Regions from separate parts of the Mycobacterium novum genome, predicted to be linked through region 2. Evidence: riboswitches for the same ligand, from Rfam matches in the RefSeq annotation. Region 2 holds a riboswitch; each other region holds the start of a gene.

Region 1 (4,108 bases), 2.2 Mb from region 2:
GGAGGTGCCGCCACCTGCTCACCGGCCGGTGGCCGCCGTTGGCCGGTACGCGATACTTGAGGCCGCCGTGTACCACGCGGAACAACAGACATACGAACCCTGACGCCGGGAGAACAGCCATGTGCGCCGACCAGCCGACCATCATCTACACGCTGACCGACGAGGCGCCGCTGCTGGCGACGTACTCGTTCCTGCCGATCGTGCAGGCCTTCACCGAGCCCGCGGGCATCGACGTCAAATCCAGTGACATCTCGCTGGCCGCGCGCATCCTGGCGGAGTTCCCCGATGTTCTCACCGAGGAGCAGCGGGTGCCCAACAACCTGGCCGAACTCGGGCGGCTGACCGAACTTCCCGACACCACGATCATCAAGTTGCCCAACATCAGCGCGTCGGTGCCGCAGCTGGTCGCCGCGATCAAGGAACTGCAGGGCAAGGGCTTCGCGTTGCCGGACTATCCGGCCGACCCCAAGACCGACGCCGAACGCCAGACCCACGACCGCTACGCCAAGTGTCTGGGCAGTGCCGTGAACCCGGTTCTGCGCCAAGGAAACTCCGACCGTCGTGCGCCCAAGGCGGTCAAGGAGTACGCCCGCAAGCACCCGCACAGCATGGGGGAGTGGTCGCAGGCGTCGCGCACCCACGTGGCCACCATGCGCCACGGCGACTTCTACCACGGCGAGAAGTCGATGACGCTGGACCGCGCCCGTGACGTGAAGATGGAGCTGAAAACCAAGGGCGGCAAGACGATTGTGCTCAAGGAGAAGGTTGCGCTGTCCGACGGCATGATCATCGACTCGATGTTCATGAGCGTGCGCGCGCTGCGCGAGTTCTACGAACAGGAGATGGAGGACGCCCGCAAGACCGGCGTGATGTTCTCGCTGCACGTCAAGGCCACCATGATGAAGGTCAGCCACCCGATCGTGTTCGGCCACGCCATCAAGGTGTTCTATAAGGACGCATTCGCCAAGCACCAGAAGCTCTTCGACGACCTGGGCGTCAACGTCAACAACGGCCTGGTCGACCTGTACGACAAGATCGAGACGCTGCCGGCCTCCCAGCGCGAAGAGATCATCGAGGACATGCACGCCTGCCACGAGCAGGGTCCCGAACTGGCGATGGTGGATTCGGCCAACGGCATCACCAACTTCCACTCGCCGTCGGATGTCATCGTCGACGCCTCGATGCCGGCGATGATCCGGGCCGGCGGCAAGATGTACGGCGCCGACGGGCGGACCAAGGACACCAAGGCGGTCAACCCCGAATCCACTTTCGCGCGGATCTACCAGGAGCTGATCAACTTCTGCAAGACCCACGGCCAGTTCGACCCGGCCACCATGGGCACCGTGCCCAACGTCGGCCTGATGGCACAGAAGGCCGAGGAATACGGCAGCCACGACAAGACCTTCGAGGTCCCCGAGGCCGGGATCGCCGACATCGTGGACCTGGACACCGGTGAGGTACTGCTGACCCAGAACGTCGAGGCCGGTGACATCTGGCGGCTGTGCACGGTCACCGACGCCGCCATCCGCGACTGGGTGAAGCTGGCCGTGGAGCGCGCGCGGATCTCCGGCATGACGGTGGTGTTCTGGCTGGACACCGAGCGTCCGCACGAGGCCGAGCTGCGCAAGAAGGTGAAGGCCTACCTGGCCGACCACGACACCGAGGGCCTGGAGATCCAGATCATGCCGCAGGTGTGGGCGATGCGCTACACCCTGGAGCGGCTGATCCGCGGCCAGGACACCATCGCCGCGACCGGCAACATCCTGCGTGACTACCTCACCGACCTGTTCCCGATCCTGGAGCTGGGCACCAGCGCCAAGATGCTGTCGATCGTGCCGCTGATGGCCGGCGGCGGCATGTATGAGACCGGCGCCGGCGGTTCGGCGCCCAAGCACGTCAAGCAGCTGGTGGAGGAGAACCACTTGCGGTGGGACTCGCTCGGCGAGTTCCTGGCGTTGGGCGCCAGCTTCGACGACATGGGCGCCAAGACCGGCAACCGCGGCGCGAAGATCCTGGGGCAGACGCTGGACACGGCGATCGGCAGGCTGCTGGCCGACAACAAGAGCCCGTCGCGCAAGACCGGGGAGCTCGACAACCGCGGCAGCCAGTTCTTCCTGGCCAAGTACTGGGCGCAGGAGCTCGCCGCGCAGACCGAGGACGCCGCGCTGGCCGAGCATTTCGCCGCGGTGGCGAACGGGTTGGAGAAGAACCAGGACGTCATCCTCGACGAGCTGACCGTGGTGCAGGGCAAGGCGGTGGACATCGGCGGCTACTACGCGCCGGATCACGATCTGACGGCGGCGGTGATGCGGCCCAGCCCGACGCTCAACGCGGTGATCGCCGGCAAGGACTGACCGGACCGACCGCTGCCCACCCCGCCGACCACCCCGCCGAGTGGGAAATCCACGACCAACACGCCGACGGCGTCGTCGGGGATTTCCCACTCGACCGATGCTGACGCGCTGCGCGTGCGAGAATTCGCCGGGTAAGGCGATGACGAGGTAGGAATCCGGTGCGAACCGGCGGTTCAGCGAAGCTGGGGCCGCCGCTTCAATTCCGGAGCGGTCCCGCCACTGTGATCGGGGGAGCGAAGCCCGCCCGAGAGCCAGACACTCACGTCGTCGCGACCTGCGATTCGGGGCGGGCACCCCGAGGAAGCTGGCGAACGTGACCGCGCCGATTTGGATCGCGTCTCCCCCCGAAGTCCATTCGACGCTCCTGTCGGCCGGGCCCGGCGCCGGTCCGCTGCTGGCGTCGGCGGCGGCGTGGAGCGCGCTGAGCAGCGAGTACGCCGAGATCGCTGACGAGCTGACGGCCCTGCTGGGCGCGGTGCAGGCCGGGGCGTGGCAGGGCCCGTCCGCCGAGGCGTACCTGACGGCCAACACCCCGTACCTGGCCTGGCTGATCCACGCCGCCGCCGACAGTTCGGTGATGGCCGCACAACAGCAGGTCGCGGCCTCGGCCTACAACGCCGCGCTGGCGGCGATGCCGACGATGGCCGAACTGGCGGCCAACCACGTCACGCACGCGGTGCTGGTGGCCACAAACTTCTTCGGCGTCAACACCATTCCCATCGCGCTCAACGAAGCCGATTACGGCCGGATGTGGCTGCAGGCCGCCACCGTGATGGCCAGCTATCAGGCCGTCGCCGGTGCGGCGGTGGCGTCGAGTCCGCAGGCCGTCGCCGCGCCGCAGATAGCCAAAGCCGAATCGGCCAGTTCGAGCGCCGCCAGCCAGCCGCAGCTGCCGCCGGATCGGCAGAACGACATCATGGAGTGGCTGCAGAACAGCGGCTACACCGATTTCTACAACAACGTGCTGCAGCCGATGATCAACGAACTGGCGGCCAACCCCTACCTGCAGTCGATGTTCGCCGGCTTCGATCCCTGGCTGCCCGTGCTGGGCAACCCGCTCAGCTTCTTCAGCCCCTACAACATCGCGTTCGCGCTGGGCTACCCGATGGACTTCGGGTCGTTCGCGGCCTATCTGTCGCAGACCTTCGCGTTCATCGCCGCCGACCTGGCCGCGGCGTTCGCCAGCGGCAACCCCGCCACCATCGCCGCCACCTTGCTGTTCACCGCGGTCGAGGCGATCGGCACCATCATCACCGACGTGATCGCCCTGCTCAAGACGCTGCTGGAGCAGGCGATCGTGCTGATCCCGGTGATGCTGCCGATGCTGACCGCCGCGTTGGCGCCGCTGGCCGCGGCGCCGCTGGCCGGGCTGGCGGGACTGTCCGGGCTGGCCGCGCTGCACGCCGTGCCGGTTCCGGTCGTTCCGGTGGTCCCGCCGTTCGCCGGTCTGACGGTGGCGCCGACGCCACCCGCCGCGGCGCCGACTCCCGCGCCCGCCCCGGCCCCGGCCCCGGCGCCCGCTCCGGCCGCCGGTGCACCGCCTGCACCGCCGCCGCCAGCCGCGCCGCCGCTGTCGCCGGTGGACGGCATGTCCTACCTGTACATGGTGGCCGGCCTGGGCCAGCAGGCCCGCCGGGCGGCGGGCACCAGCGCGCGCCGCCGCAGGGCGCCCGAACCCGACGCCGCCGAGGTTCCGGCGGCCGCGGCCGCCGCCGAGGTGCAGGCCAAGACCCGGCGGCGCCGCAAGGCGAAGA
Region 2 (8,794 bases):
ATGGATCTGCTGTGGATGCCGGAGAACATCGTGCGATCCCAGGGCACGCGTGCCGCATTGACCCTGGCCCGCGACACCCTGATCCGCGGGGCGGCCGAACGCGGATCTGGCTGACGGCGACGACGCGTCGCTACCAAAATTTTGTTCCGAAACCTATTGATTAAGCCGGATCGGTCACATAGGTTCGGTCCATGTCCGGAAAGCTCAGCGGCAAGGTCGCATTCATCACCGGCGCGGCGCGCGGCCAGGGTCGAGCCCACGCGCTGGCGATGGCCAGGGAAGGCGCCGACATCGTCGCCATCGACATCTGTCGCCAGATCGAGTCGAACCCCTACCCGCTGGCGACCCCCGACGACCTCGCCGAGACCGAACGAGCGGTCAAGGAACTGGGCCGCCGCGTCGTCGCGCGGATCGCCGATGTTCGCGAGCGCCACGAGTTGCGTGACGCGCTCGATGCCGGCCTGGCGGATCTGGGCAGGATAGACATCGTCGTCGCCAACGCCGGCATCCTGCCGATGGCGATGGGCAAGCCGGACCCGATGCAGTTCGTCGACGCCTCCGATGTCGATCTGGTCGGTGTGATGAACACGGTCGCGGTCGCCATTCCGCACCTGCCCGACGGCGCATCGATCATCGTCACCGGCTCGACCGCCGGGATGATCCGGGGCACCACCGACAACCCGAACATGGGTCCCGGCGGCGCCGGATACGGGTGGAGCAAGCGCATCGTCATGGAGTACGTCGACGAGATGTCGTTGCACCTGGCGCCCAGGATGATCCGGGTCAACGCCATCCACCCGACCAACTGCAACACCCACCTGCTGCAGAACGACGGGATGTATTCGATGTTCCGCCCGGATCTGACCTCTCAGGGTAAGAAGGCCACCCGCGAGGACGCCGAACCACTGTTCACCCTCTTCCAGGCGATGCCGATCCCCTACGTGGAGCCCGAGGACATGGCCAACCTCGGGGTCTTCCTGGCCAGCGACGACGCCCGCTACATCACCGGCCAACACATCCGCGTCGACGCCGGCTCGCTGCTCAAGTGGCCCAACGGGCCGGGCGGCTGACCTCAGATCGCGTGGCGCGGCAACGTGATCGGTAGATCCAGCGAGCTCAGCAGTCCCGGCGCGGCGTCGACCACATAGGGTGCCGCGTTGACGACGCGCATCGCGGTCGCGGCCATCGCACCGCGACCTGCGCCGTGACCTTCCGCATCGCCCAGCGTCATCGCGCAGTGGATGTCGGGCTCGCCGGCGATGTCCACCCGGTAGGTCGCGTCGCAGTCCGACGTCGTCCAGTCCGGCGCCACGTCACGGGCCATCCGGATGACGTGCTCGACCACGATGGCTTCCCGGCCGTCGATGACCCCGGCGGCGCGGGTGCACACCGCACCGCACGTGCCGGCCGCGATGGTTCCGAACGCAACCTCGATGTCGCGGTGGGTGACTCGCCGATCCAGCGAGCCGCGAATCTCCTGCACACTGGCTCCCAGGCCCTGCGCCATCAGCTGAATCGGTGCGCCCCAGGCCATCTCGATGAAGCCCGGGGTGCTCAGCATCGGCTCGAAGTCCAGCGGCCGGCCGAACCCCATCCCGTCCATCATCACCTCGGCCACCGGGTAGTGGTCGTTGAGCGCGATCTCGGTCACCGTCACCGACCGGATCGTCTTGGACTGGGTGGCCAGCAGCAGCGCCAGCTGATCGGAGCCGAACCCGGGAAACACGCCGGAGACATAGAACGACGCGCCACCGGCCTCGGCTGCCGCCCGGAGCTGGTCGCGCCACTGCGGGTGGAAGTAGCTCGGCGGGTAGACCAGGCTCGTCGAGGACGTCGAGACGACGTTGATGCCTGCGGCCAGCAGCCGCAGATAGTCGGGGACCGCACCGGCGTCGCGTTCCGGCCCGCTCGCCGCGTACACGACGCAGTCCGGCCGCAGCCCGATCAGCGCGTCGGCGTCGTCGGTCGCGGTGATCCCGAGCGGGGTCCCGCCGGCGAGCTCACCGGCATCACGCCCCACCTTGTCCGGCGAATGCACCCAGACCCCCACCAGTTCCATGTCCGGCCGGGACCGGATCGCCTCGATCGCGATGGAGCCGACGCCACCGGTCGACCAGACCGCCATGCGGGTTGTGGGACTCATGGCTTCCTTAAGTTCGTAGTTGCAGTTACTTCGTGTTGTTACGTTGTGCTGTGACCCGGGTGGGTCGGGTGAGGCTGCATGGCGCTAGCCGGCCTTGGTGGTGCGGCTTGAAGGGACTGGCCGCCCGACCTGCTTGGACTTCTCTGGCCGCTGATTGAGATCTGCGATGTGATCGCTTGTTTAAGGAAATGCTGGCGGGGTTGTCCGTGGGGATCGTGTTGGCAGACAAGCGAAAAGAGGTGCGATGGCAGCGAGCCAGGTGTGGGCTGGAGTGGATGTCGGTAAGGAACATCACTGGGTGTGCGTGGTCGATGACAACGGCGCGGTGATGCTCTCGCGCCGACTGGTCAACGATGAGCAACCGATCCGTGAACTCGTAGCCGAGATTGAGCAACTGGCTGACGAGGTGTCGTGGACGGTCGACTTGACCACCGTGTATGCCGCTCTGTTGTTGACGGTGCTGGCCGACGCCGGTAAACCGGTCCGGTATCTGGCCGGCCGTGCGGTATGGCAGGCCTCGGCGGTGTACCGCGGTGGCGAGGGCAAAACCGACGCCAAAGATGCCCGGGTGATCGCCGACCAGTCGCGCATGCGGGGTACCGATCTGCCTGTGCTGCATCCCGATGATGTCTTGATCACCGAGCTGCAGATGCTGACCGCCCATCGCGCGGACCTGGTCGCTGACCGTACCCGCACGATCAACCGGCTGCGCCAACAACTCATCGCGGTCTGCCCAGCGTTGGAACGGGCCGCGCAGCTGACCCAGGACCGCGGCTGGGTGGTACTGCTGACGCGGTATCAGCGACCGAAAGCCATTCGCCAAAGTGGTGTTTCGCGTCTGACGAAGATGCTCGGCGATGCCGGTGTGCGCAACGCGGCCACGATCGCCGCCGCGGCGGTGGCGGCCGCCAAATCCCAGACGGTGCGCCTGCCCGGCGAAGATGTCGCTGCCGGACTCGTTGCCGAGTTGGCCGGGGAGGTGGTTGCCCTCGATGACCGCATCAAATCCACCGATGCCGACATCGAGGACCGATTTCGCCGCCATCCCGCCGCCGCAGTGATCACCAGCATGCCCGGCATGGGTTTCCGTCTCGGTGCGGAACTCCTCGCCGCCGTCGGCGATCCCGCCCTGATCGGCTCTGCCGACCAACTCGCCGCTTGGGCCGGGCTGGCGCCGGTATCCAAAGATTCCGGAAAGCGCACCGGACGACTGCACACCCCCAAGCGCTACAGCCGACGACTGCGCCGCGTCATGTACATGTCCGCACTCACCGCCATCCGCTGCGACCCCGGTTCCAAGGCCTACTACCAGCGCAAACGAGACGAAGGAAAACGGCCGATCCCCGCCACCATCTGCCTGGCGCGGCGCCGCACCAACGTCCTCTACGCACTCATCCGTGACAACCGCACCTGGCAACCCGATTCACCCCCGATCACCAAATCGGCGGCTTGACTTCTTCATTGAGAGTCCCTTCGTTTCCTCGCGCCACCGCCGCGGCGGCGTGTTCCAGATACGGCCAGGCGAGCGCGGGGGGCAGCCCGCCGCACAACGGCAACAGCGGCAGGCTGCGACCGGCCCGCAGCTGCGCGACTGCGTCATCCGCGGTGACGATGCGGTAGGGGCCCGATGTCTCCCGCAGTTCCGCCACGCTGGTGGCCCGCGAGATGCTGGCGATCGTCGCATCGCCGTGCCGGTAGGCGGCAGCGGTCATGGCATCGTGCAGCAGGTACGGACCCAGCTCATCCCAGGCCCGGTCCACGTCGTCGGTGACGAACACTGTCGTCGGCGCGTCCGCGTCGGGGAACTGGCACGCCCCGGGTTCGCGCCCGTGGGCGCGGCACTGTTCCTCGTAAAAATCTTTCAGGCCAGGAGGATTCGCCTGGGCGAGGAGTCCCAGCCCGTGACGGGCGGCTCGCCGCGCCGCTGCCCGGCTGGCGCCGGCGACCATGATGTGCGGTGCGCGGAGGCACGCCGGTGTCACGTGGATACGGCGGCCCTGGTGCTGCACCGGCTCGCCACGCAACAGCTGTAGCAGTAATGCCAGCTTCTCGTCGGCGACCCGGCCGCGCGCACGGCTGTCGATGCCGAAGTGCTGATATTCCTCGGCGCGGTGACCGATCCCGAACGCGTAGGCGACGCGGCCGTTGCTGATGATGTCGAGCACGCTGATGTCCTCGGCCAGCCGGACCGGATCCCAGAACGGGAGGATCACCGCCGCGAGCATGATCGTCAACGTCTCGGTCCGGGCGGCGATCGCCGCGGCCAGCAGCGGCGGCGACGGCAGGTGGCCATCCTCGGTGCCATGGTGCTCGGACAGCACCGCGGCGATCGCACCGCGGGTCTCGGCCCAGGCACACATCTCGACGGCCGCGGCGTAGAGCTCGTTGCGCGGCGCGCCGGATGCGGGTGCCCGCATGTCGAAGCGAAGGGTGAACATCTCGCAGCAGCACTCCTTCGGGATCCGCCCGACTATAACCTAATATTTGTTCCTCGGCGGTGTGGTGGTCGCATCCCACACACCCATGACGGCCAACAGGTACGGTCGGAGGCATGGCACGCGTCGTGATCTTCGGCGGCCACGGCAAGGTCGCCCTGCTGCTCAGCCCGATCCTGTCCGAACGCGGCGATCAGGTGACATCGGTGTTCCGCAACCCCGACCACAGCGAGGAAGTGGCAGTGACCGGCGCGGTTCCCGTGGTCGCAGACATCGAACAACTCGACACCGACGCCCTGGCGAAACTGGTGACGGGCCACGACGCGGTGGTGTTCTCCGCCGGCGCCGGCGGCGGCAACCCCGCCCGGACCTACGCGGTGGACCGCGACGGCGCGATCCGGGTGATCGACGCCGCCGGGCAGGCCGGGGTGCGCCGATTCGTGATGGTGTCCTATTTCGGCGCCGGCCCCGGGCACGGCGTGGCCGAGGACGATGGGTTCTTCCCGTACGCGCAAGCCAAGGCCGCCGCCGATGCTCACCTGCGAGCAAGCGACCTGGACTGGACGGTGCTCGGCCCGAGTCGGCTCACCCTCGAACCGGCCACCGGTCGCATCCAGACAGCCGCGGCAGCCGACAACGCAGCCAAGGGAACGGTGTCGCGAGCCAACGTCGCACAGGTGATCGCGGCCTGCCTGATCGAGCCGTCGACGAGACGCCGCACCATCGAGTTCAACGATGGCGAGACCCCCATCCTGGAGGCCCTGCAAGCCGGTTGACCAGGTAGTCTTGGCCACGCAACTGGTTTGCCGGTACCGCCGCAAGGTGGTGTCGACATCGAGCACAACGTGGGTTTTCCGCGGTGTGCGAGAGGGAACCCGGTGAGAATCCGGGACTGTCCCGCAGCGGTATGCAGGAACGACCGCCGTCAACAGCACTGGTCACAGCACGCGACTGGGAAGCGACGGCCACTAGGAGCACCGTCGGTGCGCGCCTGCGAGTCCGAAGACCTGCCTGTTGTGCCGGGTGCGCCGCGCCCGGCGGATCACCGCCTCGCGGAATGGGCGTCTGGTTTTTGAGGGTTATAGTGCATTAAATGTGCACGGGACCGGATTGGCTGGACGACCGCCGGCGGTGACCCACCCTCCGATTGAAGGATCAGATCGTGACCGCTCAACCTTTTACCTCCACCATTCTCGGCTCACCGCGGATCGGTCCGCGCCGCGAGCTCAAGCGCGCCACCGAGAGCTACTGGGCCGGCCGGATCGGACAGGATGAACTGCGGAACGTCGCAGCCGGCCTGCGCCGTGACGGCTGGGCGCAGCTGGCCGAAGCCGGCCTGGACTCGATACCGGTGAATACCTTCTCCTACTACGACCAGATGCTCGACACCGCGGTGCTGCTCGGCGCGCTGCCGGCTCGGGTCGCCGGGGTGGCCGACGAGCTGGACCGCTACTTCGCCGCGGCCCGGGGCAATGCCGAGATCGCCCCGCTGGAGATGACGAAGTGGTTCGACACCAACTATCACTACATCGTCCCGGAGATCGGCCCGGACACCACGTTCGCACTCAACCCGACCAAGGTGCTCGCCGAGCTGGCCGAGGCCAAGGAGCAGGGCTTCGGCGGCAACGTGGCCCGGCCGGTGATCATCGGACCCGTCACGTTCCTGCTGCTGAGCAAGGCCGTCGACGGAGCACCGGCGCCGATCTTCCGCCTCGACGAGCTGACCGACGTCTACGCCGAACTGTTGGGCAAGCTGGCCGACGCCGGGGCCGAGTGGGTGCAGATCGACGAACCGGTGCTGGTGACCGACGTCGCCGCCGACGCCCCCGCCCTGGCCGAGCAGGTCTACGCCCGGCTGGGTGGCCTGGGTAAGCGGCCGGCGATCTTCGTCGCGACCTACTTCGGTGACCCGGGCGCGGCCCTGTCGGCGCTCGCGCGCACCCCCGTCGAGGCGATCGGTGTCGATCTGGTCTACGGCCCGAACACCAAAATCGCGTCGGTGCCGGAGTTGGCCTCCAAGGCGCTGGTCGCCGGTGTGGTCGACGGCCGCAACATCTGGCGCACCGACCTGCAGGCCGCGCTGGCCAAGCTGGCGTCGCTGCTGGGTAGTGCCGGGGCGGTCGCTGTGTCAACATCCTGTTCGACGCTGCACGTGCCCTACACGCTCGACGGTGAGACCGGGCTCGACGATGCGCTGCGCAGCTGGCTGGCGTTCGGCGCGGAGAAGGTGGGCGAGGTGGCCACCCTGGCGCGCGCGCTGCGTGAGGGCCGCGACGCCATTGACGACGAGATCGCCGCGTCCAACGCCGCCGTCGCCTCCCGCAAGTCCGATCCGCGGCTGAACAACGCCGACGTCCGCGGCCGGATCGCGACGGTCGCCGGCGCGCACCGCGGCAGCGCCGAGGCGCGCCGCGCCGCGCAGGCCGAACGGCTGCACCTGCCGCCGCTGCCCACCACCACCATCGGGTCGTTCCCGCAGACCGTCGACATCCGCAAGGCCCGGGCCGCGCTGGCCGCCGGCGAGATCGACCAAGCGGAGTACACCCGCCGGATGAAGGCCGAGATCGCCGCCGTGATCAAGCTGCAGGAGGACCTCGGCTTGGACGTGCTGGTGCACGGTGAGCCGGAGCGCAATGACATGGTGCAGTACTTCGCCGAACAGTTGGAGGGGTTCTTCGCCACCGCCAACGGCTGGGTGCAGTCCTACGGCAGCCGGTGCGTGCGTCCGCCCGTGCTGTTCGGTGACGTCTCCCGGCCGCACCCGATGACCACTGAGTGGGCCACCTATGCCCAGTCGCTGACCGACAAGCCGGTCAAGGGCATGCTCACCGGTCCGGTGACCATCCTGGCGTGGTCGTTCGTCCGCGACGACCAGCCGCTGGCCGACACCGCCAACCAGGTGGCGCTGGCGATTCGCGACGAGACGGTGGACCTGGAGTCCGCCGGCATCGCGGTGATCCAGGTCGACGAGCCGGCGCTGCGGGAGCTGCTGCCGCTGCGCAAGGCCGACCAGGAGGCCTACCTGACGTGGGCGGTCGGCGCGTTCCGGCTGTCGACGTCGGGGGTGTCGGATGCGACCCAGATCCACACCCACCTGTGCTACTCGGAGTTCGGCGAGGTGATCGGGGCCATCGCCGACCTGGATGCCGACGTCACCTCGATCGAGGCGGCCCGCTCGCACATGGAGGTGCTCGACGACCTCAATGCGATCGGGTTCTCCAACGGGGTGGGGCCGGGCGTCTACGACATCCACTCCCCGCGGGTGCCGTCCAGCGATGAGATGGCCACCTCATTGCGGGAAGCGCTTGACGCCGTTCCGGCGCAGCGCCTGTGGGTGAACCCGGACTGCGGCCTCAAGACCCGCAAGACCGACGAGGTGACCGCCTCGCTGGCCAACATGGTCAAGGCGGCCGAGACGGCCCGAGCGGCCGGCGCCGGCGTCTAGCCGCGCGAGCAGTCGCGAACGCCCCCATTTTGGCGTCGAAATGGGGGCTTTCGCGTCTGCTGGGCGGGGGGAACTAGCCTCAGGGCATGGACTTCACCACGATCCGCCACGAGGTCACCGACGGCATCCTCACCGTCTACCTGGACCGCCCGGACCACCTCAACGCGTTCACCGTCGAGATGGCCGACGAGCTGGAGCGCACCTTCGTCGAAGTCAACGACGACGACGCGGTCCGCGCGGTGATCGTCACCGGGTCGGGACGCGCGTTCTGCGCGGGGATGGACCTGTCGGGTTCCGGCAACGTGTTCGGCCTCGACGAGACCAAGTCCCCGACGCTGGCCGACATGGCCGACCTCAACGACCCGGAGCTGGCCCGGGTACGCGACACCGGCGGGCAGGTCACGCTGGCGATCTATAACTGCCGCAAGCCGGTGATCGCCGCGGTCAACGGGCCCGCGGTCGGGATCGGCGCCACCATGATGCTGGCGATGGACGCGCGACTGTTCTCCACCAAAGCGCGGTTCGGTCTGGTGTTCGGCAAGCTGGGCATCACCCCGGAGGCATGTTCGACGTGGTTCCTGCCCCGGATCGTCGGGATGCCAACGGCATTGGATCTGCTGTATCGGGCCGACATCCTCGATGCCGACGCGGCACGGGCATGCGGGATCGCCCGCTCGCTGCACGAACCGGACGCATTGCTCAGCGACGCCCGCGCGTTGGCCGACTCGTGGACCAGGGGCCGCTCCCCGGTGTCGTTCGCGTTGATACGGC
Region 3 (8,794 bases), 2.2 Mb from region 2:
GCGATACCGCTCGCCCGGCTGTCGCCATACAACCGCCGCTCCACCGCCAGCGCACACGTCCCGAATCCGGCGACCGGGTGCAGCCGGCGCGGATCACCCCAGGCGCGGTCGGCGGTGTAGCCGAGCAGCAGCCCGAGCGCCCGGGCCGTCATCACCCCAGCACCTGATCCAGCGCGGTCAGCAACCGTTCGGTCAACTCCGGGGGGCGCACGGCGATCCGCACCCATGAATCATCCAAGCCGGGAAAAGTGTCGGCTCGTCGCACCGCGATACCGTTGTCGCGCAACGCCGCATGCACCCCGCGGCCGACCCGGGCCAGCACATAGGGCGCGACCCCGGCAACGAACGCCACCGCGCGCGCGGTCAGGCCCGCCGTCAACACCTCGCGCCACAATTCCAATTGCCGTGCCCGGCAGCTGCTCTCAGTCAAGGCTCGCTCATCGGAGCAGGACAGCATGGCCGCCAGCGCCGGCGCCGACACCGACCACGGGATCTGCAGGCGTGCCGCATCGGCGATCAACAACGCGTCGCCCACCAGATATCCGGCCCGAATCCCGGGGATCGACCAGTGTTTGGTCAGGCTGCGGCTGACCAGCAGCCCGGGAAGCTCTTCGCCGGCCAGGCTTTCCGGCTCGCCGGGCAGCGCGTCCAGGAACGCCTCGTCGACCAACACGACCCGGCCGGGCCGCAGCAGCCGACGCAACGCCGACGCCGGATGCAGCACCCCGGTGGGGTTGGTCGGATTGCCGACGACGACGAGGTCGGCCTCGGTGGGCACCTCTTCGGGATGCAGCGCGAAATCGTCCTCGGCGCGGCACAACACGGTGTGTACGGTGTGGCCGGCGGCGATCAGCGCGGCATGCGGCCCGGTGTACTGCGGGTGCACCATCACCGGGTGTCGCCACCGGCGCAGCCGGGCCACCAGGTCGAACGCCTCCGACGCCCCGGCGGTGGGCAGCACCTCGTCGGTGCGACGGCCGTGTCGGGCGGCCAGGGCGGCGCGGGCCGCCGACGCCTCGGGGTAGGCCACGGCGTCGTCCAGGGCGGCGTGCAGGGCGTCGTCGAGCCAGTCCGGGCGCGGCCCGGCGTACACGTTCACCGCGAAATCCAGCAACCCGGAACCGGTTTCGGTGTCCCCGTGATGATGCAGGTCTTTAGGGTCTGTGCCACCGAAGCCGTGCACCGCGTCGGCGAAACGTTGCGCCAACCGCGGATGCCCGGCCCAGTGGGTGTGCAGGTAGGACGCGTGCAGGCTCTGCCCGGCGATGCCGTCCGGGCCGTCGGGCAGCTGCCAGGCAGGCTCGACCGGGCGAGAGAAAACCACACCGGTGCGGTGGAATTCATGCCCGTTGATCGTCTCGCCGGCCCGCGCCAGCAGGTTGTCGGCGGGTGCGGTGGCGATCCGGTAGCCCAGCGAGAGCCGCGGCGTCATGGCTGCGGCACCCGGAACCGCCCCGACCCCGGCGACCTCGTCGACGCTGCGACACAGGTAGGCCAACCCGCCGCATTCGGCGACGGTCGGGACCCCCGCGGCCATCGCCGCCCGCAACGCAGCCAGCAGCGCGGTGTTGGCGGCCAACGGCCCGGCGTACACCTCCGGGAACCCGCCACCCAGGTAGATGCCCGCGGTTCGCGCCGGCAGACACGAATCGGTGAGCGGGTCGAAGCAGACCACCTCACAGCCCGCGGCACGCAGCAGTTCGAACGTTTCGGTGTAGCCGAACGTGAACGCCCGCCCGCCGGCGACGGCCACCACCGGGCGACCGGCCGACCCGGCGCGCACCTCAGCGGCCGGATTCCAGGCGGTGCCGGTCAGATCCGGTGCCAGCCGGGCGATCTGCGCTACCGCGTCGAGGTCGACGTGCTGCTCGATCAGCCCGGCCAGCCGGGCCGGCATCGCAGCGGATTCGTCGCGTTCGGAGGCCGGCACCAGCCCCAGATGCCGAGACGGCGTCGCCACGCCCGCATCGCGGGGCAGCACCCCGAGCACCGGAATACCGCTGGGGCGCAACGCGGCGACGACTTCGTCGGCGTGCCGGGCGCTGCCGGCCCGGTTGAGGATCACCCCGGCCACCCGCACCTGCGGGTCGAAACCGGCCAGACCCGCCACCACCGCCGCATGCGTGCGGGAAGCGTGCGAGATGTCGACCACCAGCAGCACCGGGGCCGTGGTCAACGCGGCGACGTGGGCGGTGGAGGCCTCACCGTCACCACCGAGTCGGCCGTCGAAGAGCCCCATCACGCCCTCGATCACCGCGATATCCGCGCCGGCCGCCCCGTGCAGCAGCAGCGGGACGATCCGCTCGGCGCCGACCAGCACCGGGTCGAGGTTGCGGGCCGGGCGTCCGGTGGCCAGCGCGTGATACCCCGGATCGATGTAATCCGGGCCGACCTTGTGTCCGCTGACGTGCAGGCCGCGCGCCGCCAGCGCCGCCATCACCCCGACCGCAACGGTGGTCTTGCCGTGCCCGGACGCGGGCGCGGCCACGACGACGCGGGGGAGCACTACCATTCGATGCCGCGCTGACCCTTCTGGCCGGCGTCCATCGGATGCTTGATCTTGGTCATCTCGGTGACCAGGTCGGCGATCTCGACCAGCCGGGGATGAGCGCGACGGCCGGTGATGACCACGTGTTGGTGACCCGGCCGATCGCGCAAGGTCGCCACCACGTCGTCGACGTCGACCCAACCCCAGTGGATCGGGTAGGTGAACTCGTCGAGCACGTACAGGTCGTGGGTCTGCTCGGCCAGCCGGCGTTTCACCTCGGTCCAGCCGGCCAGCGCGTCGCCGGCGTGATCCTCGGTGCTGCCGGCCTTGCGGCTCCACGACCAGCCCGAGCCCATCTTGTGCCACTGCACCGGGCCGCCCTCGCCGGTCTCGTCGTGCAGGGCGCCGAGCCGCTCCAGCACCGCCTGCTCACCGACGCGCCACTTGGCGGATTTCACGAACTGGAACACCCCGATCGCAAAGCCCTGGTTCCAGCCGCGCAGCGCCGTCCCGAACGCCGCGGTGGACTTGCCCTTGCCGTCGCCGGTGTGCACCATCAGCAGCGGCCGATTGCGGCGCTGCCGGGTGGTCAGGTTGTCATCGGGCACCGTCAACGGTTGTCCCTGCGGCATCAGGCGGCCCCCTTTCCAGTGACGTCACGAACAATGCCGCTGAGCGCCTCGGCACTGACCTGCGGCAGCGGCACGTAGTCGGCCCGCAGCTGCTCGGCCAGGGTGCGCGCCAACCCGAGCCGCATCCGGCCGCTCTCACAATCGACGACGACGGCGGAAAACCCATGTTCGGCAAGATGAGAAGCGGCCTGCCGCGACCGCTCGACCGGGTCGGCGCCGGCGGTGGCCCGGCCGTCGGTCAGCACCACCAGCAGCGGGCGTGACGCCGGGTCGCGCAGCCGTTCCCGGCGGATCACCTCACCGGCCTCGAGCAGTCCCTCGGCCAGCGGCGTGCGGCCACCGGCGGGCAGCTCGTCGAGGCGCACCGCGGCGATCTCCACCGACCCGGTCGCGGGCAGTGCCACTTGCGCTCCGGTGTCGCGGAACGTCACCACCGCCACCCGGTCCCGGCGGCGGTAGGCGTCGAGCAACAGCGACAGGATCGCGGTCTTGACGTGCCGCATCCGCTCGGCGGCGGCCATCGAGCCGGAGGTGTCCACGACGAACAGCACCAGGTTGGCCTCCCGGCCCTCCCGGACGGCGCGGCGAAGATCGGCGGCCTGCAGCAGCATCGGGCCGTCGACCCGGCCTCGGGCGCCCTGATGCGGGGCGGCGGCCCGCAGCGTCTCGAACAGGTGCAGGCCCCCGGCGGCGCCGACGGCGGTGGCACCCACGCGGCGCCCGGAACTGGTGCGGGCCCGGCTGCGCCGGCCGGCACGGCCGGAGCCGACCCCGTCGACGGTGAAAAGCCGTGCCCGGTAAGGGGAGTCAGCACCGACGGTCGAGGTGGCGCCGGGTTTTGCCGGCGCGGGCCCGCGCTGCTCGGGTTGCGCGGCGTTGCCGCCGTCCGGCGGACCGTCGGGCTCGGGGCCGTCGGGATCCGGGTCTGGCTCCGGGCCGGAATCCTGCGGCGGCAGCAGCTCGTCGAGCTCGGTTTCATCGAGCCCCGGGGCGTCAAATGGCTTGCGCCGGCGCCGATGCGGCAGGGCCAGCCGGGCGGCCACCCGCAGATCCTCGATGTTGACCGCGTCGCGCCCCTGCCAGGCGGCGTGCGCGACCGCGGTACGGGCACACACGATGTCGCCGCGCAGGCCGTCGACGTCGAACGCCGCACAGATCTCGCCGATTCGCACCAGCGCGGCGTCGGTGAGCTCCACCCGCGGCAGCAGTTCCTGAGCGTTGCGGATCCGGGCCCGCAGTCGCTCCTCGGCGTCGGCGTAGTCGCGGGCGAAGGCCTCGGGATCGGCGTCGAACGCCAGCCGCCGGCGGACCGCCTCGGCGCGCAGCGCCGGATCGCGCGGCGCGGACACCTCGACCGTCAGCCCGAATCGGTCGAGCAACTGCGGGCGCAGCTCGCCCTCCTCGGGGTTCATCGTCCCGACGATCACGAAACGCGCGGCGTGGCTGACCGAGACCCCGTCGCGTTCCACGGTCAGCCGGCCCATGGCGGCGGCGTCCAGCAACAGGTCCACCAGGTGGTCGGCGAGCAGATTGACCTCGTCGACGTAGAGGATGCCGCGGTTGGCACGCGCCAGCAGCCCGGGCTCGAACTCCACGGCGCCGGCCCCGAGCGCTCGTTCCAGATGGATGGAGCCGACCACCCGGTCCTCGGTGGCGCCGACCGGAAGCTCCACCAGCCGCACCGGGCGGGTCTGCACGGCGGCGTCGGCGGGGAACGGGCCGTCCGGGGAGAGCGGGTTCGGCTCTGCGGGATCGGAGGAGAACCGGTCGCCGGCCACCACGTCGATGGCGGGGAGCACCTGGGCCAGCGCCCGTACCAGCGTCGACTTGGCCGTGCCCTTCTCGCCGCGGATGAGAACCCCGCCGATGCCGGGGGAGATCGCGCTCAGCACGAGCGCCAAGGCCATGTCGTCGAGGCCGCCCGGAGCGTCCGGGTCGCCGCCGAGCACGGCAGGAAACGGGTACAGCTGTTGCATTTGAGGCTCCGCTCGTGATGCCGGTGTTGGCAACGCGAAGCCGGTATTCGGACTGACCGTGGCGCACCGGAATGCGCCGCGGAACACCGTAGCGGGCCTGTGTCGGACTCACACCGACTTCCCTGGCAGTTCGCGCCGATACCCTAACACCGTGCCCACCCAAGCCCATCACGTCACCGTTGTCGGGATCGGCGCCGACGGCTGGGACGGCCTGGGCGAACCGGCGCGCGCAGCGGTCGCGGCCGCCGACGTCGTGATCGGTGCGCCGCGCCAGCTGGATCTGCTGCCCCCCATCGACGGCCAGGAGCGGCAGGGCTGGCCCTCGCCGCTGCGGGCCGGACTCCCGGCGCTGCTCGACGGTCTGACCGGACGACGGGTGGTCGCGCTGGCCTCCGGGGATCCGCTGCTGTCCGGGGTGGGCGGCACGCTGATCGAGCTGCTCGGCGCCTCGCGGGTCAGCGTGATCCCGGCGGTCTCCTCGGTGACGCTGGCCCGGGCCGCGTTGGGCTGGCCGGCGGAGTCGGTCGCGGTCATCAGGGCAGGCGACGTGCACGCGGTGCTGCGCGAGCTGGCGCCGGGCCGGCGGGTGCTGGTGCTCTCCGCCGACGAGACGACGCCCGCCGGGCTCGCGGCGCTGCTGGTCGAGCACGGGTACGGGGCGAGCCGGATGACAGTGCTCGGTGACCTGGGCGGGCAGGCCGAATCCAGGTTGGACAGCACGGCGGCCAGCTACCCCGCATTTCAAGGCCAGGTGCCGCGGCTCAACATCGTCGCCGTCGAGCTCGACGGCCCGCTGCCGGCCGGTTGGACGGCCGGGCTACCCGATGATGCCTACGACCACGACGGGCAGCTCACCAAACGTGACCTGCGGGCCTCCGCGCTGGCGCGCCTGGCACCGGCGCCCGGACAGCTGCTGTGGGATGTCGGTGCGGGCGCCGGCTCGGTCGGCATCGAATGGATGCGCGCGCACCCGAGCTGCCGGGCCATCGCCGTCGAAGCCGATCAGACCAGGGCGCAACGGATCTCGGGCAACGCTCGCAAGCTCGGGGTACCCGCGCTACGCGTCGTGAACGGGCGTGCCCCGGCTGCGTTGGCCGACCTGCCCGCCCCGGACGCCGTCTTCATCGGCGGCGGACTGAGCCGGCCCGGCGTGCTCGACGTTTGCCTATCCGGACTGCGGCCGGGCGGGCGGCTGGTCGCCCACGCGGTGACCTTCGAAACCGAGACGCAGCTGGCGGCGGCCTACCGCGAGCACGGCGGCGAGCTGAGCCGCATCCAGGTCGAGCATGCCGAACCGCTGGGGACCTTCACCGGCTGGAAGCCGGCCCGGGCGGTCACCCAATGGGCGCTAACCGTGTCTGCTTGACGACGATGATCCGGCGAGCTTCTGCATCAGCTGGTCGGCAAGGTGTCGATGCGTGGTGTTCTGTGATGCAGCCAGTAGCCATCCTTCGCCGGTACGCACCGCGACACTGGTATTGACGCGGACGCCGCGACGATTGCGCTGCCTGCCTCTCTTCGTCACAGCCGCGTTTGCCCGGATGAGCGCCACGCTCGGCGTCAGAAACCTCAGGCCTGTGATCTCGGTGTGTAGTCGTGATCCGCGCAGCAGCTTCGCAAACAGCCGAGCGTATGCCGCAGCGATCGCTTCGCGTCCCTTGTAGTGCTGGCCCAGGAAGGTGACGTAGTCCGCGTCGCGGGTGAACACGGCAGCGTAAGCCTCGGGGTGAGCCCGGTCCGTTCTCCGCCATGGTCTGCCCCTTGCCGTATGCGTTGCCGAAGAACAGCGTGCCCGCCGAACGTGTAACCATTGCGGGTTTCGGCGTGATTTTTCGCAGTGGTCACACGTTCGGCGGATCAGTGTCTCCCCGGTCCCGCGCCGGGTCGTAGAGATGGCTCTCCCCGCCGCACGGATCGGGCCGATCGGCCACCGCGCGGCCGACCAGGATCACCGCGGCCGACCGCAGCCCCGCCGCCTCGACGGCATCGGCGATGTCGGCGACGGTGCCGCGCAGTACGCGTTCATCGGGTTGCGAAGCCCGGCAGACCACCGCGACCGGGCAGTCCGCGCCGTAGTCGGATGCCAGCCGGCCCATCAGTTCTCGTATCCGGGTGATCGCCAGGTGCAGCACCAGGGTGGCCCCGGTCGCGGCGAACGCGGCCAGCGATTCGCGTGGCGGCATCGCGGTGGAGGCGGCCTGCACCCGGGTCAACACCACCGACTGCGTCACCAGCGGCACCGTGAGCTCGCGTCCGAGCACGGCGGCCGCCGCCGCATAGGCCGGCACGCCCGGTGTCACCTGCCACGGCACACCGGCGGCATCGAGCCGGCGGGTCTGCTCGAAGACCGCGCTGTAGAGCGACGGATCCCCGGAGACCAGCCGCACCACCCGCCGGCCCGCCCGGTGGGCGGTCGCCAGCCGGCCCACGATCTCATCCAGGTCCAACCCGGCGGTGTCGACGAGTTCGGCTGTGGCGCAGCAATGGCCGAGAACCTCCGGATCCAGGTAACTGCCCGGGTAGAGCACCACGTCGGCATCGGCCAACAGTCGCGCCGCCCGCACCGTCAGCAGGTCCGCGGCCCCCGGTCCGGCGCCGACGAACTGGACCGCTAGCGCACCCATCGCGGCGTCCAGACCCGTCCACCCGTCACCCGTGTCGACGACGCCCCCACCAGCACAAGGCATTTCATATCGATCGCGTCGGTGTCCAACTCGCCCAGCGTGGTCACGGTCAGCGACTCCGATTCCCGGCCGACGTCGCGGCCGACCACCACCACGGTCTGCGGGGCGCGGTGTTCCAGCAGCACTTTGCGGGCCAGTGCGATCTGGTCGGGCCGGGCGCGCGAGGCCGGGTTGTAGATCGCCAGCACCAGATCGGCGTCGGCGATGGCCCGCAGTCGGGACTCGATCACCGACCAGGGCTTGAGGCGATCCGACAGGCTCAACACGGCGAAATCGGCGCCGATCGGGGCACCGGCGGCCGCGGCGACCGCCTGCACCGCGGATACCCCGGGCAGTACCCGCACCGAAACCTGTTGGTATCGCTCGTCGGCCGTTTCGAACATCGCCTCGAATACCGTCGAGGCCATCCCGAACACCCCGGCGTCGCCACCGGAGACCACCGCGACCTTTTCACCGCGGGCGGCCAGATCCAGCGCGAACCGGGCCCGGTCCAACTCGACGGTGTTGCCCGAGGAGTGCCGCTGCAACCCTTCGCGCTGCGGAACCCGGGCGAGATAGGGCCCGTAGCCCACCACGTGGTCCACGGTGGCCAGCGCCGCGGCGGCCTCGGCGGTCAACCAGCCCTCGGGCCCGGGCCCCAGCCCGATGACCAGTAGCTCGGCGGGCTCAGCAAGGGCCTCGACGACTGCCGGGGCCGCATCGCCCGGCATCCGGGAGCGCTGCCCGTTGCGGGAGTCGCCGTCGACCACGATCAGCGACAGATAGGGCACATCGTCGGTCTCGGCCATGGCGGCCACCGGCAGCCAGCGCTGCTGCGGATGACTGGCCCGCTCCACGTAGTAGGCGTGCTCGAGACGGCCGGCGGCGACCAGCGCACGGTATACGGCGGCGAAGGTGCGACCCAGCTTCATGATGATGGCGCCGTCGGTGTCGGCCAGCCGCATCGCCAGCTCGTGCTCGCCCAAGGTGCCCGGCAGCACGGTCAGTACGTCGGTCTGGCGTACCAGCGGCATG
Region 4 (8,794 bases), 2.2 Mb from region 2:
GGCCCGCAGAACGCGGTCGTCACCCCCGCCAGCAGTGATGCCGAGGCGACCGTGACGATGCGGGCGCGGTGCACGTTGATGCCCATGGTCGCCGCGTAACTCTCACCGAGCAGCAGGGCGTTGAGCGGCCGGATCGTCATCGCCGCGGTGATCAGCCCGACGGCCGCCAGCGGCAGCAGCAGCCGTAGGTCGGTCCAGCCGGTCGCGGCGAAACTGCCCAAGCCCCACAGCAGGTACTGCTGCACCCGCTGCGGGTCGGAGTACACCAGCGCCAGGCTCACCAGCGCGGTGCTGGCCGCGCCGATCATCACCCCGATCAGCAGCAGCGTCGCCGCCGAGCGGGTCCAGCGCGACAACACCAGCACCAGCGTCAACATCGCCGCCGCGCCGAGTGCCGCCGCGAGCACCTCCCCGGCGCGGCTGCCCCCGGCGGTGCGGAAACCGGCGCCGGCGGCACCGCCGGCCAGCACCACCAGCGCCACACCCAGGCTGGCCCCGGAGCTGACCCCGAGGATGTAGGGGTCGGCCAGGGTGTTGCGGAACAGCGTCTGTAGTTGCAGGCCGGCGACCCCGAGGGCGGATCCGGCGGCCAGCGCGGTGAGCACCCGCGGCAGCCGCATGTTCGCCACGATCACCTGCCAGCGTGGATCCGATGCTTCGGCGCCGAGCAGCACCCGTACCGTGTCGGCCAGCGGTACCCGCACCGGCCCCAGCGCCAGCCCCAGCAGCGTCAGCGCCAGTACCGCGGCGATCAGCCCGGCCAGCACCAGCGTCGCGCGCCCGGGCCGCACCGCGGCGGCCGTCATCGCGGCACCTGCCGGTAGAACTCGAAATCATGCCCGGAGCCCAGCTCGGGATGCAGGATCGCGACCAGGTCGCCGAGCAGCAGATCCGGTCGCGCGGTGCCGCGTTCCCAGTACAGATTGCCACCGCCGGGCCCGATCGCCTTGGTCGCCGACCACACCTGGCCGGTGCGGACCGCGGCGAGTTCGCCGTAGCGGCTGTCGCGTGCCACCGCATCATCGACGGTTGCCCAGTCGTCGGTGACCAGCCACAGCGGTGCGTCTGCCGCGCGGGTGTAGACCGATTCGAAATTCAGCTGCCGGCTCTCGGCGCCGTCGTCGGCGAGCCAGGGGTAGGTGCCGCCGGCGTCGGCCACCAGGCGCCCGGAGTAACTGGCGCCGGTCGGCATGGACCAGTGGCCCGAGTACATGGTGCCGACCAGCACCTTGGTCGGCGAGGCCCCCGAGGCCTGCGCGGCCAGCGCCCGGTAGCGGTCACGGATGCCCTGATAGACCTGCCCGGCCCGGCGTTCGGCGCCGGTCAGCGCGGCGAACATCTTGATCCACTCGGCGCGGCCCAGCGGGGTGGGCTCCAGCCATTCGGCGTCGGCGACCACCGGCAGGCCGGCCTCCCGCAGCTTGGGGTAGCCGGCGTCGTCCATGCCCTGGGTGACCAGCACGTCGGGGCCGGCGTGCAGCACGCTTTCGATGTTGACCTGCCCGCCGGGTGCGTAGCCGACGGTCTCACCGGCGTCGATGCGCTCGCGGATCTGCGGGTCGGCGACCGCGGCCGGGCTCGCCACCCCGGTCACCACGTCGGCCTCGCCGAGTTCGGTGATCATCGCCAGATGCGTCGTCGAGCCCGAATACAGCCTGCGCACCGGGACGGTGATGCGTTGGGCGGCAGCCAGTTCGCCGCTCAGTGCCGGGGCAGGCGCCCCGCAGCGCACCAACACATAGGACACCGGCTTGCCGCCGAGGTAGGGGCGGTGCACGGTCAGGATCTGGTAGCTGCGGTGGTATTCGATGGCGAAGTTGGCGGCATCCGACAGCGTCGACTTGTCCGGAAAGTAGTCAGTGTGCGGATCGAAGTCGGTGATGCAATCCTGCCGCCCGTCGGCGGTGCGGGGGGCGTGCTCGGCCGAGCAACCGGCCAGCGCCAGGGCCAGCGCGGTGGCCAGCACGGGGACTACCCGCAGTGCACGGGACATGGGCGTGCATCAGCTTCCTCGGGGTACACCGCCCCGGTTCGCAGGACGCGATGACGTGAGTCTCCTGGCTCTCGGATCACTGCTCGCCTCGCCTTCCAGCCCCACACGTGGCGGACCGTGGCCGATGAGGGTCACTCCCCGATGACAGTGGCGGGACCGCGCCGGATTCACACCGGCTTCCTCACTGTGTTGCCATCGCCTTACCGGCGACATTCTTGCATGCCGCGCTGGGCTAGGCTGGCCGCCGTCTCGTGGCATCAGGAACCCGGTGTAATTCCGGCGGTTCAGCGAGGCTCGACGGAGGTGGCCCGAAGGGGCGGCGGAGGCGAGCCGACGCTGGGACCGCCGAATGATTCCGGGGCGGTTCCGCCACTGTGAGCGGCGCGGTTCGTGGTGCGCCGTCAGCCAGATACTGGCCGCGGGACACCCGACCGGATGGGGCGCGAACCCCGAGGAGGAACCCCGATGTCTGATGCCCGGCGCATCGCCTTGCTGTCCACGTCCGACACCGACCTGCTGTCGGCACGTGCCAGCGGGGCGGCCTACAACCTGGGCAACCCGGCGCGCCAGGACATCGAAGCGGTGCTCGACGGGGCGGATGTCGTGGTGCTGCGGATCCTGGGGTCGTCCGCGGAGATCGCCGACGAGCTGACGCTGCTGCGCGCCACGGGCCTGCCGGTGGTGGTGCTCGGCGGGGAGCGATCACCCAACGCCGAGCTGATGGAGTGCTCGACGGTCCCGATCGGGCTGGCGGCGCAGGCGCATGCCTACCTCGCCGAGGGCGGGCCGGCGAATCTGGCGCAGTTGCACGCGTTCCTGTGCGACACGGTGTTGCTGACCGGTGAGGGCTTCGATGAGCCGACGGTGATCCCGGAATGGGGATACGGGTCTCGCGAGCCGGTTGACGCACCCGATGCGGTGCGGGTCGGGGTGCTGTACTACCGGGCCCACGAAGTCAGCGGGAACGCCGGGTTCGCCCACGCGCTGGCCGACGCGATCGACGCCACCGGCCGGGCGGTCGGGGTGCCGATCTTCGCCGCGTCGCTGCGCAACGCCCCCGACGAGTTGTTCGACGCGCTGGGCACCCTGGATGCGGTGGTGGTCTGCATGCTGGCGGCCGGCGGCGCGATGAACGCCACCGCGACCGTTGGTGCCGGCGACGACGACGGCGCCTGGGATATCGAACAGGTCGCCGCGCTGGATATTCCGGTGTTCCAGGGCTTGTGCCTGGCGTCGTCGCGGGCGGACTGGGAAGCCAACGACGACGGCGTCACCCCGCTGGATTCGGCCACCCAGATCGCCATCCCGGAGTTCGACGGCCGGATCATCACGGTGCCGTTCTCCTTCAAGGAGATCGACGACGACGGGCTGCCGCACTACGCCGCCGACCCCGAGCGCTGTGCCCGGGTCGCGGGTGTCGTGGTGAACCACGCTGTGCTGCGCCGTATCCCGAACGGCCAGAAGAAGCTGGCGCTGGTGCTCTCGGCGTACCCCACCAAGCACTCCCGCGTCGGCAACGCCGTCGGGCTGGACACCCCGGCCTCGGCGGTGCGGCTGCTGCACCGACTGGCCGACGCCGGCTACGACGTCGGGGACGGCTTCGGGGTGTTGGACGTTGCTGACGAGACCGAGGCCGGTGACCGGCTGATCCACACCCTGATCGAGGCCGGCGGCCAGGATGAGGACTGGCTGTCCGCCGCGCAGCTGGCCGGTGCTCAGGTACGGGTGACCGCACAGCAGTACGCCCAGTGGACCGCGGAGTTGCCGGATGAGCTGCGCGACTCGATGACGGCGGCGTGGGGCCCGGCGCCGGGTACGCTGTTCGTCAACGACGCCGGCGAGATCGTGCTGGCCGCACTGCGGTCCGGCAACGTCGTGCTGATGATCCAGCCGCCGCGCGGCTTCGGGGAGAACCCGGTTGCCATCTACCACGACCCGGAGCTGCCGCCGAGCCACCACTACCTGGCCGCATACCGTTGGCTGGCACACGGTTTCGGTGCGGACGCGGTGATCCACCTGGGCAAGCACGGCTCGATGGAATGGCTGCCCGGCAAGACCGCGGCACTGTCGGCGAGCTGTGCCACCGACGCCATGATCGCCGACCTGCCACTGATCTACCCGTTCCTGGTCAACGACCCCGGCGAGGGAGCGCAAGCCAAACGCCGCGCGCACGCCACCATCGTCGACCACCTGATCCCGCCGATGGCGCGCGCCGAGTCCTACGGCGACATCGCGCGGCTCGAGCAGCTGCTCGACGAGTACGGCAACATCGCCACCATGGATCCCGGCAAGCTGCCGGCGATCCGCGGCGAGATCTGGAACCTGATGCGCGCCGCGGAGATGCACCGCGACCTGGGCCTGGACGAGCGGCCGCAGGACGAGGAGTTCGACGACTTCCTGCTGCACGTCGACGGCTGGCTCTGCGAGATCAAAGACGCCCAGATCCGCGACGGACTGCACGTGCTCGGCGGCGCCCCGGCCGGAGCCGAGCGGGTCAACCTGGTGCTGGCGATCCTGCGCGCCCCGCAGGTGTGGGGCGGGGTGGACCACGCGGTGCCGGGGCTGCGGGCCGCGCTGGGCTTGAAGGAAGACGCTGCTGCCGCCGTCGTCGACGAGATCGAGGACCGTGCCCGGGAACTGGTCGAGGCCATGGAGGCCGCCGGCTGGGACATCGGGGCCGCGGACACGCTGCACCCTGACCCCGAGGTGTGCCGGGTGCTGAGATTCGCTGCGGTCGAAGTGGTTCCGCGACTGGCCGGCACCGCAGCCGAGCTGGACTCGGTGCTGCATGCGCTGGCCGGCGGCTTCGTGCGGCCGGGGCCGTCCGGGTCACCGCTGCGCGGCCTGGTCAACGTGCTGCCCACCGGACGCAACTTCTACACCGTCGACCCGCGGGCGGTGCCGTCCCGGCTGGCGTGGCAGACCGGGCAGGCGATGGCCGATTCGCTGCTGCGGCGCTACCTCGACGAGACCGGCCGCTATCCGGAGTCGGTGGGGCTGTCGGTGTGGGGGACCTCGGCGATGCGCACGTCCGGCGACGACGTCGCCGAGGTGCTGGCCCTGCTCGGGGTGCGGCCCGACTGGGACGAGGCCTCCCGGCGGGTGTCGGGGCTGGAGGTCGTCTCGCTGGAGGAGTTGGGGCGTCCGCGCATCGATGTGACGGTACGCATCTCGGGATTCTTCCGGGACGCCTTCCCGCACGTGGTGACGATGCTCGACGACGCGGTGCAGATGGTGGCGACCCTCGATGAGCCGGATTCGCAGAACTTCGTCGCCGCGCACGCCCGCGCCGATTTGGCCGAGCACGGCGACCTGCGCCGGGCGACGACCCGCGTCTTCGGTTCCGCGCCCGGCTCCTACGGTGCCGGCATCCTGCAGGTGATCGAGTCCGGAACCTGGCGCGACGACAACGACCTGGCTGAGGTCTACACCGCCTGGGGCGGATTCGCCTACGGCCGCGGACTGGACGGCTGCGCGGCCGCCGATGACATGCGCACCAACTACCGGCGGATCAAGGTGGCCGCCAAGAACATCGACACCCGCGAGCACGACATCGCCGACTCCGATGACTACTTCGTCTACCACGGCGGCATGATCGCGACGGTGCGGGCGCTGACCGGCGCAGATCCGAAAGCCTATGTGGGCGACTCGACGTCGACGGATGCGGTGCGCACCCGCACGCTGGCCGAGGAGACCGCCCGGGTGTTTCGGGCCCGGGTGGTCAACCCGCGCTGGATCTCCGCGATGCGCCGGCACGGCTACAAGGGCGCCTTCGAACTGGCCGCCACCGTGGACTACCTGTTCGGCTTCGACGCCACCGCCGGCGTGGTGCACGACTGGATGTATGAGAAGCTCGCAGCGGAGTACGTGCTGGATCCGCAGACCCGCGAGTTCCTCGACAAATCCAACCCGTGGGCGCTGCAGGGCATCGTGGAGCGGTTGAAGGAGGCCGCCGACCGGGGCCTGTGGGCCGACCCCGATCCGGAGACCATGGCCGCGCTACAGCAGGCCTATCTGGACGTCGAAGGGGATTTGGAGGACCGTTAATGGCGCTGCAGGTCTGGATCCTGGGTGTCGGGATGGGACCCCAGCACGTCACGGCCGAGGCCGCCGAGGTGCTGCGCAGCGTCGACTACGTGCTGGCCGCAGCCAAGGGATCCGAGGACGGCCTGCTGGCGCTGCGCCGCGCGATAGTCGACGCCTACGCCCCCGCAGTCCCGATCGTCACCGTCGCCGACCCACCGCGCGACCGCTCACCGGAGCTGACCGGACCCGGGTATACCCGCGCGGTCGCCGACTGGCATGCGGCCCGAGCGGCGCGCTACGCCGAAGTGCTGCGTGAGCGGGGTGGCACCGCGGCATTTCTGGTCTGGGGCGATCCATCGCTGTACGACTCGACGATCCGCATCATGGAGCGGATGAAATCCCTTGGCGTGGAACTGGATTTCCAGGTGTTGCCCGGTATCAGCGCCCCGCAGCTGCTGGCCGCCCGACACCGGATCGTGCTGCACGAGGTGGGCCGGCCGGTGCACATCACCACCGGGCGGCGACTTTCGGAGGCCGTGGGCGCCGGTCAGGACAACATCGTCGCGATGCTCAACCCCGACGGGCTGGATCTTTCCGCGCTGGCCGACTGGACGATCTGGTGGGGCGCCAACCTCGGCGCCGCGGGGGAGCGGTTGATGCACGGCCGGGTCGGCGACGTCGCGGGGCAGATCGCCGACGCCCGCCGCGCAGCCCGCGCCGAGGCCGGCTGGGTGATGGACATCTTCCTGGTGCGCAGGCCCTGATGGCCGGGCTGCTGATCGCCGGAACCACCAGCGACGCCGGCAAGACCGTGGTGGCCACCGGATTGTGCCGGGCGCTGGCACGCCGCGGCGTGCGGGTGGCGCCGTACAAGGCGCAGAACATGTCGAACAACTCGATGGTGTGCACCGGCGCCGACGGGACCGCTACGGAAATCGGCCGGGCGCAATGGGTCCAGGCGCTGGCAGCGCGCGCTGTCCCCGAGCCGGCGATGAACCCGGTGCTGCTCAAACCCGGCAGCGACCAGCGCAGCCACGTGGTGCTCATGGGCCGGCCCTGGGGGGAGGTCTCATCGTCGGACTGGCGGGAGGGGCGCCGGGCGCTGGCCGACGCCGCCCACGCCGCCTATGACGATCTGGCGGCCCGCTACGACGTGATCATCGCAGAGGGTGCCGGCAGCCCGGCCGAGATCAACCTACGGGACAGCGATTTCGTGAACATGGGGCTGGCCCGCCACGCCGATCTGCCGACGGTGGTCGTCGGAGACATCGACCGGGGCGGGGTGTTCGCGGGATTCTTCGGCACCGTCGCGTTGCTCGATGCGCAGGATCAGGCGCTGATCGCCGGGTTCATCGTGAACAAGTTCCGCGGTGACGCCGGGCTGCTGGAACCGGGGCTGCGGGAACTGGAGCGGCGCACCGGGCGTCGGGTCTTCGGCACCCTGCCGTGGCATCCCGAATTGTGGCTGGATTCCGAGGACGCCCTGGACCTGGATGGCAGGCGCTCGGCGAAGACCGGGGCGCGACGGGTGGCGGTGATCCGGCTGCCGCGGATCAGCAACTTCACCGACCTGGACGCACTCGGCCTGGAACCCGATCTGGACGTGGTGTTCGCCTCCGACCCGCGCGGGGTGTCCGACGCCGATCTGGTGGTGCTGCCGGGGACCCGCGCCACGGTGTCCGATCTGGGCTGGCTGCGCTCGCGCGGACTGGATGCCGCGATCGTCGCGCACGCCGCAGCGGGCAAGCCGGTGCTGGGGATCTGCGGCGGTTTTCAGATGCTGGGCCGGTCGATCCGCGACCCGGAGGGCATCGAGGGCGCACCGGGCCAGGTGGCCGGCCTGGGTCTGCTGGATGTCGAAACATGTTTCGGCGCAGCCAAAGTGCTGCGGCTGTCCGACGGCGGATACGAGATACACCACGGCCGGATCAGCCGGGGCGAGCGGGTGCAGGACTTTCTCGGCGGCGTGCGTGCCGGTGCGGTGTTCGGCACCATGCGGCACGGAAGTTTCGAGAATGATGCGCTGCGCGCCGAGTTCCTCGCCGAGAGCCTCGGGATGGAACCCTCGGGGGTGTCGTTTCCGGGCGCCCGCGAGCACCGGCTCGACTTGCTGGCCGATCTGGTCGAACAGCAGCTGGATGTCGATGCCCTGCTGGCGTTGACACGCGGCGGGCCGCCACCGGGGCTGCCGTTCTTGGCGGCGGGGGCACCGTGACGCACGTGTTGCTGCTCGGCGGGACCGCCGAAGCCCGCGCCCTGGCCGACCGATTGGTGGCCGCCGGCGTGGATGTCACCACGTCACTGGCCGGCCGGGTGGCCAACCCGCGGCTGCCGGCCGGGGCGGTGCGTATCGGCGGATTCGGCGGAATCGACGGTCTGCGTGCGGCATTGGCCGACTACGACGCCGTCGTCGACGCCACGCACCCGTTCGCCACCACCATGTCCCGCAATGCGGCCGCCGCCTGTTCGGCTGCGGGCCGCCCGCTGCTGCGGCTCGAGCGGCCCGGCTGGGCGGAGCGCGCCCGGCCGTCCTGGCGGTGGGTCGACTCGCACGAGCAGGCTGCCGCGGTGGCGGCCCGGCTGAGCCGGCGGCCGGTGCTGACGATCGGTCGCCAACAACTGGCGTCCTACCTGCCGGCGCTGGCCGACGCGGCGGTGTTGGCACGTGTCGTCGACGCGCCCTCGATCACGCTGCCACCGAGTTGGGCGGTGGTCACCGACCGGGGGCCCTATGCGTTGCCGGGCGAACTCGCGCTGCTGCGCGATCACCGTGCC

What was found. Region 2 has a riboswitch for cobalamin ahead of metE (5-methyltetrahydropteroyltriglutamate--homocysteine S-methyltransferase). Riboswitches for the same ligand answer to the same signal wherever they lie in the genome.
Region 1: another riboswitch for cobalamin. It lies ahead of G6N19_RS14320 (PPE domain-containing protein); the one in region 2 lies ahead of metE (5-methyltetrahydropteroyltriglutamate--homocysteine S-methyltransferase).
Region 3: another riboswitch for cobalamin. It lies ahead of G6N19_RS14415 (magnesium chelatase subunit D family protein); the one in region 2 lies ahead of metE (5-methyltetrahydropteroyltriglutamate--homocysteine S-methyltransferase).
Region 4: another riboswitch for cobalamin. It lies ahead of G6N19_RS14345 (ABC transporter substrate-binding protein); the one in region 2 lies ahead of metE (5-methyltetrahydropteroyltriglutamate--homocysteine S-methyltransferase).

Annotation. Positions count from the first base shown of each region.
Region 1 covers NZ_AP022562.1:3,090,526-3,094,633, forward strand. Annotated here, with positions in the region: gene G6N19_RS14315 (NADP-dependent isocitrate dehydrogenase) at 120-2,354, shown strand; cobalamin riboswitch at 2,463-2,632, shown strand; gene G6N19_RS14320 (PPE domain-containing protein) at 2,668-4,108, shown strand, end outside.
Region 2 covers NZ_AP022562.1:815,472-824,265, forward strand. Annotated here, with positions in the region: gene G6N19_RS03695 (TetR/AcrR family transcriptional regulator) at 1-114, shown strand, start outside; gene G6N19_RS03700 (mycofactocin-coupled SDR family oxidoreductase) at 192-1,070, shown strand; gene G6N19_RS03705 (NAD(P)H-dependent amine dehydrogenase family protein) at 1,073-2,143, opposite strand; gene G6N19_RS03710 (IS110 family RNA-guided transposase) at 2,388-3,596, shown strand; gene G6N19_RS03715 (LLM class flavin-dependent oxidoreductase) at 3,577-4,581, opposite strand; gene G6N19_RS03720 (SDR family oxidoreductase) at 4,695-5,354, shown strand; cobalamin riboswitch at 5,409-5,605, shown strand; gene metE (5-methyltetrahydropteroyltriglutamate--homocysteine S-methyltransferase) at 5,741-8,023, shown strand; gene G6N19_RS03730 (crotonase/enoyl-CoA hydratase family protein) at 8,110-8,794, shown strand, end outside.
Region 3 covers NZ_AP022562.1:3,111,908-3,120,701, forward strand. Annotated here, with positions in the region: gene cbiB (adenosylcobinamide-phosphate synthase CbiB) at 1-152, opposite strand, end outside; gene G6N19_RS14405 (cobyrinate a,c-diamide synthase) at 152-2,512, opposite strand; gene cobO (cob(I)yrinic acid a,c-diamide adenosyltransferase) at 2,506-3,120, opposite strand; gene G6N19_RS14415 (magnesium chelatase subunit D family protein) at 3,120-5,096, opposite strand; cobalamin riboswitch at 5,118-5,265, opposite strand; gene cbiE (precorrin-6y C5,15-methyltransferase (decarboxylating) subunit CbiE) at 5,248-6,462, shown strand; gene G6N19_RS14425 (SgcJ/EcaC family oxidoreductase) at 6,445-6,804, opposite strand; gene cobM (precorrin-4 C(11)-methyltransferase) at 6,938-7,720, opposite strand; gene cobJ (precorrin-3B C(17)-methyltransferase) at 7,708-8,794, opposite strand, start outside.
Region 4 covers NZ_AP022562.1:3,099,563-3,108,356, forward strand. Annotated here, with positions in the region: gene G6N19_RS14340 (FecCD family ABC transporter permease) at 1-806, opposite strand, end outside; gene G6N19_RS14345 (ABC transporter substrate-binding protein) at 803-1,993, opposite strand; cobalamin riboswitch at 2,031-2,223, opposite strand; gene cobN (cobaltochelatase subunit CobN) at 2,459-6,040, shown strand; gene cobF (precorrin-6A synthase (deacetylating)) at 6,040-6,783, shown strand; gene G6N19_RS14360 (cobyric acid synthase) at 6,783-8,234, shown strand; gene G6N19_RS14365 (cobalt-precorrin-6A reductase) at 8,231-8,794, shown strand, end outside.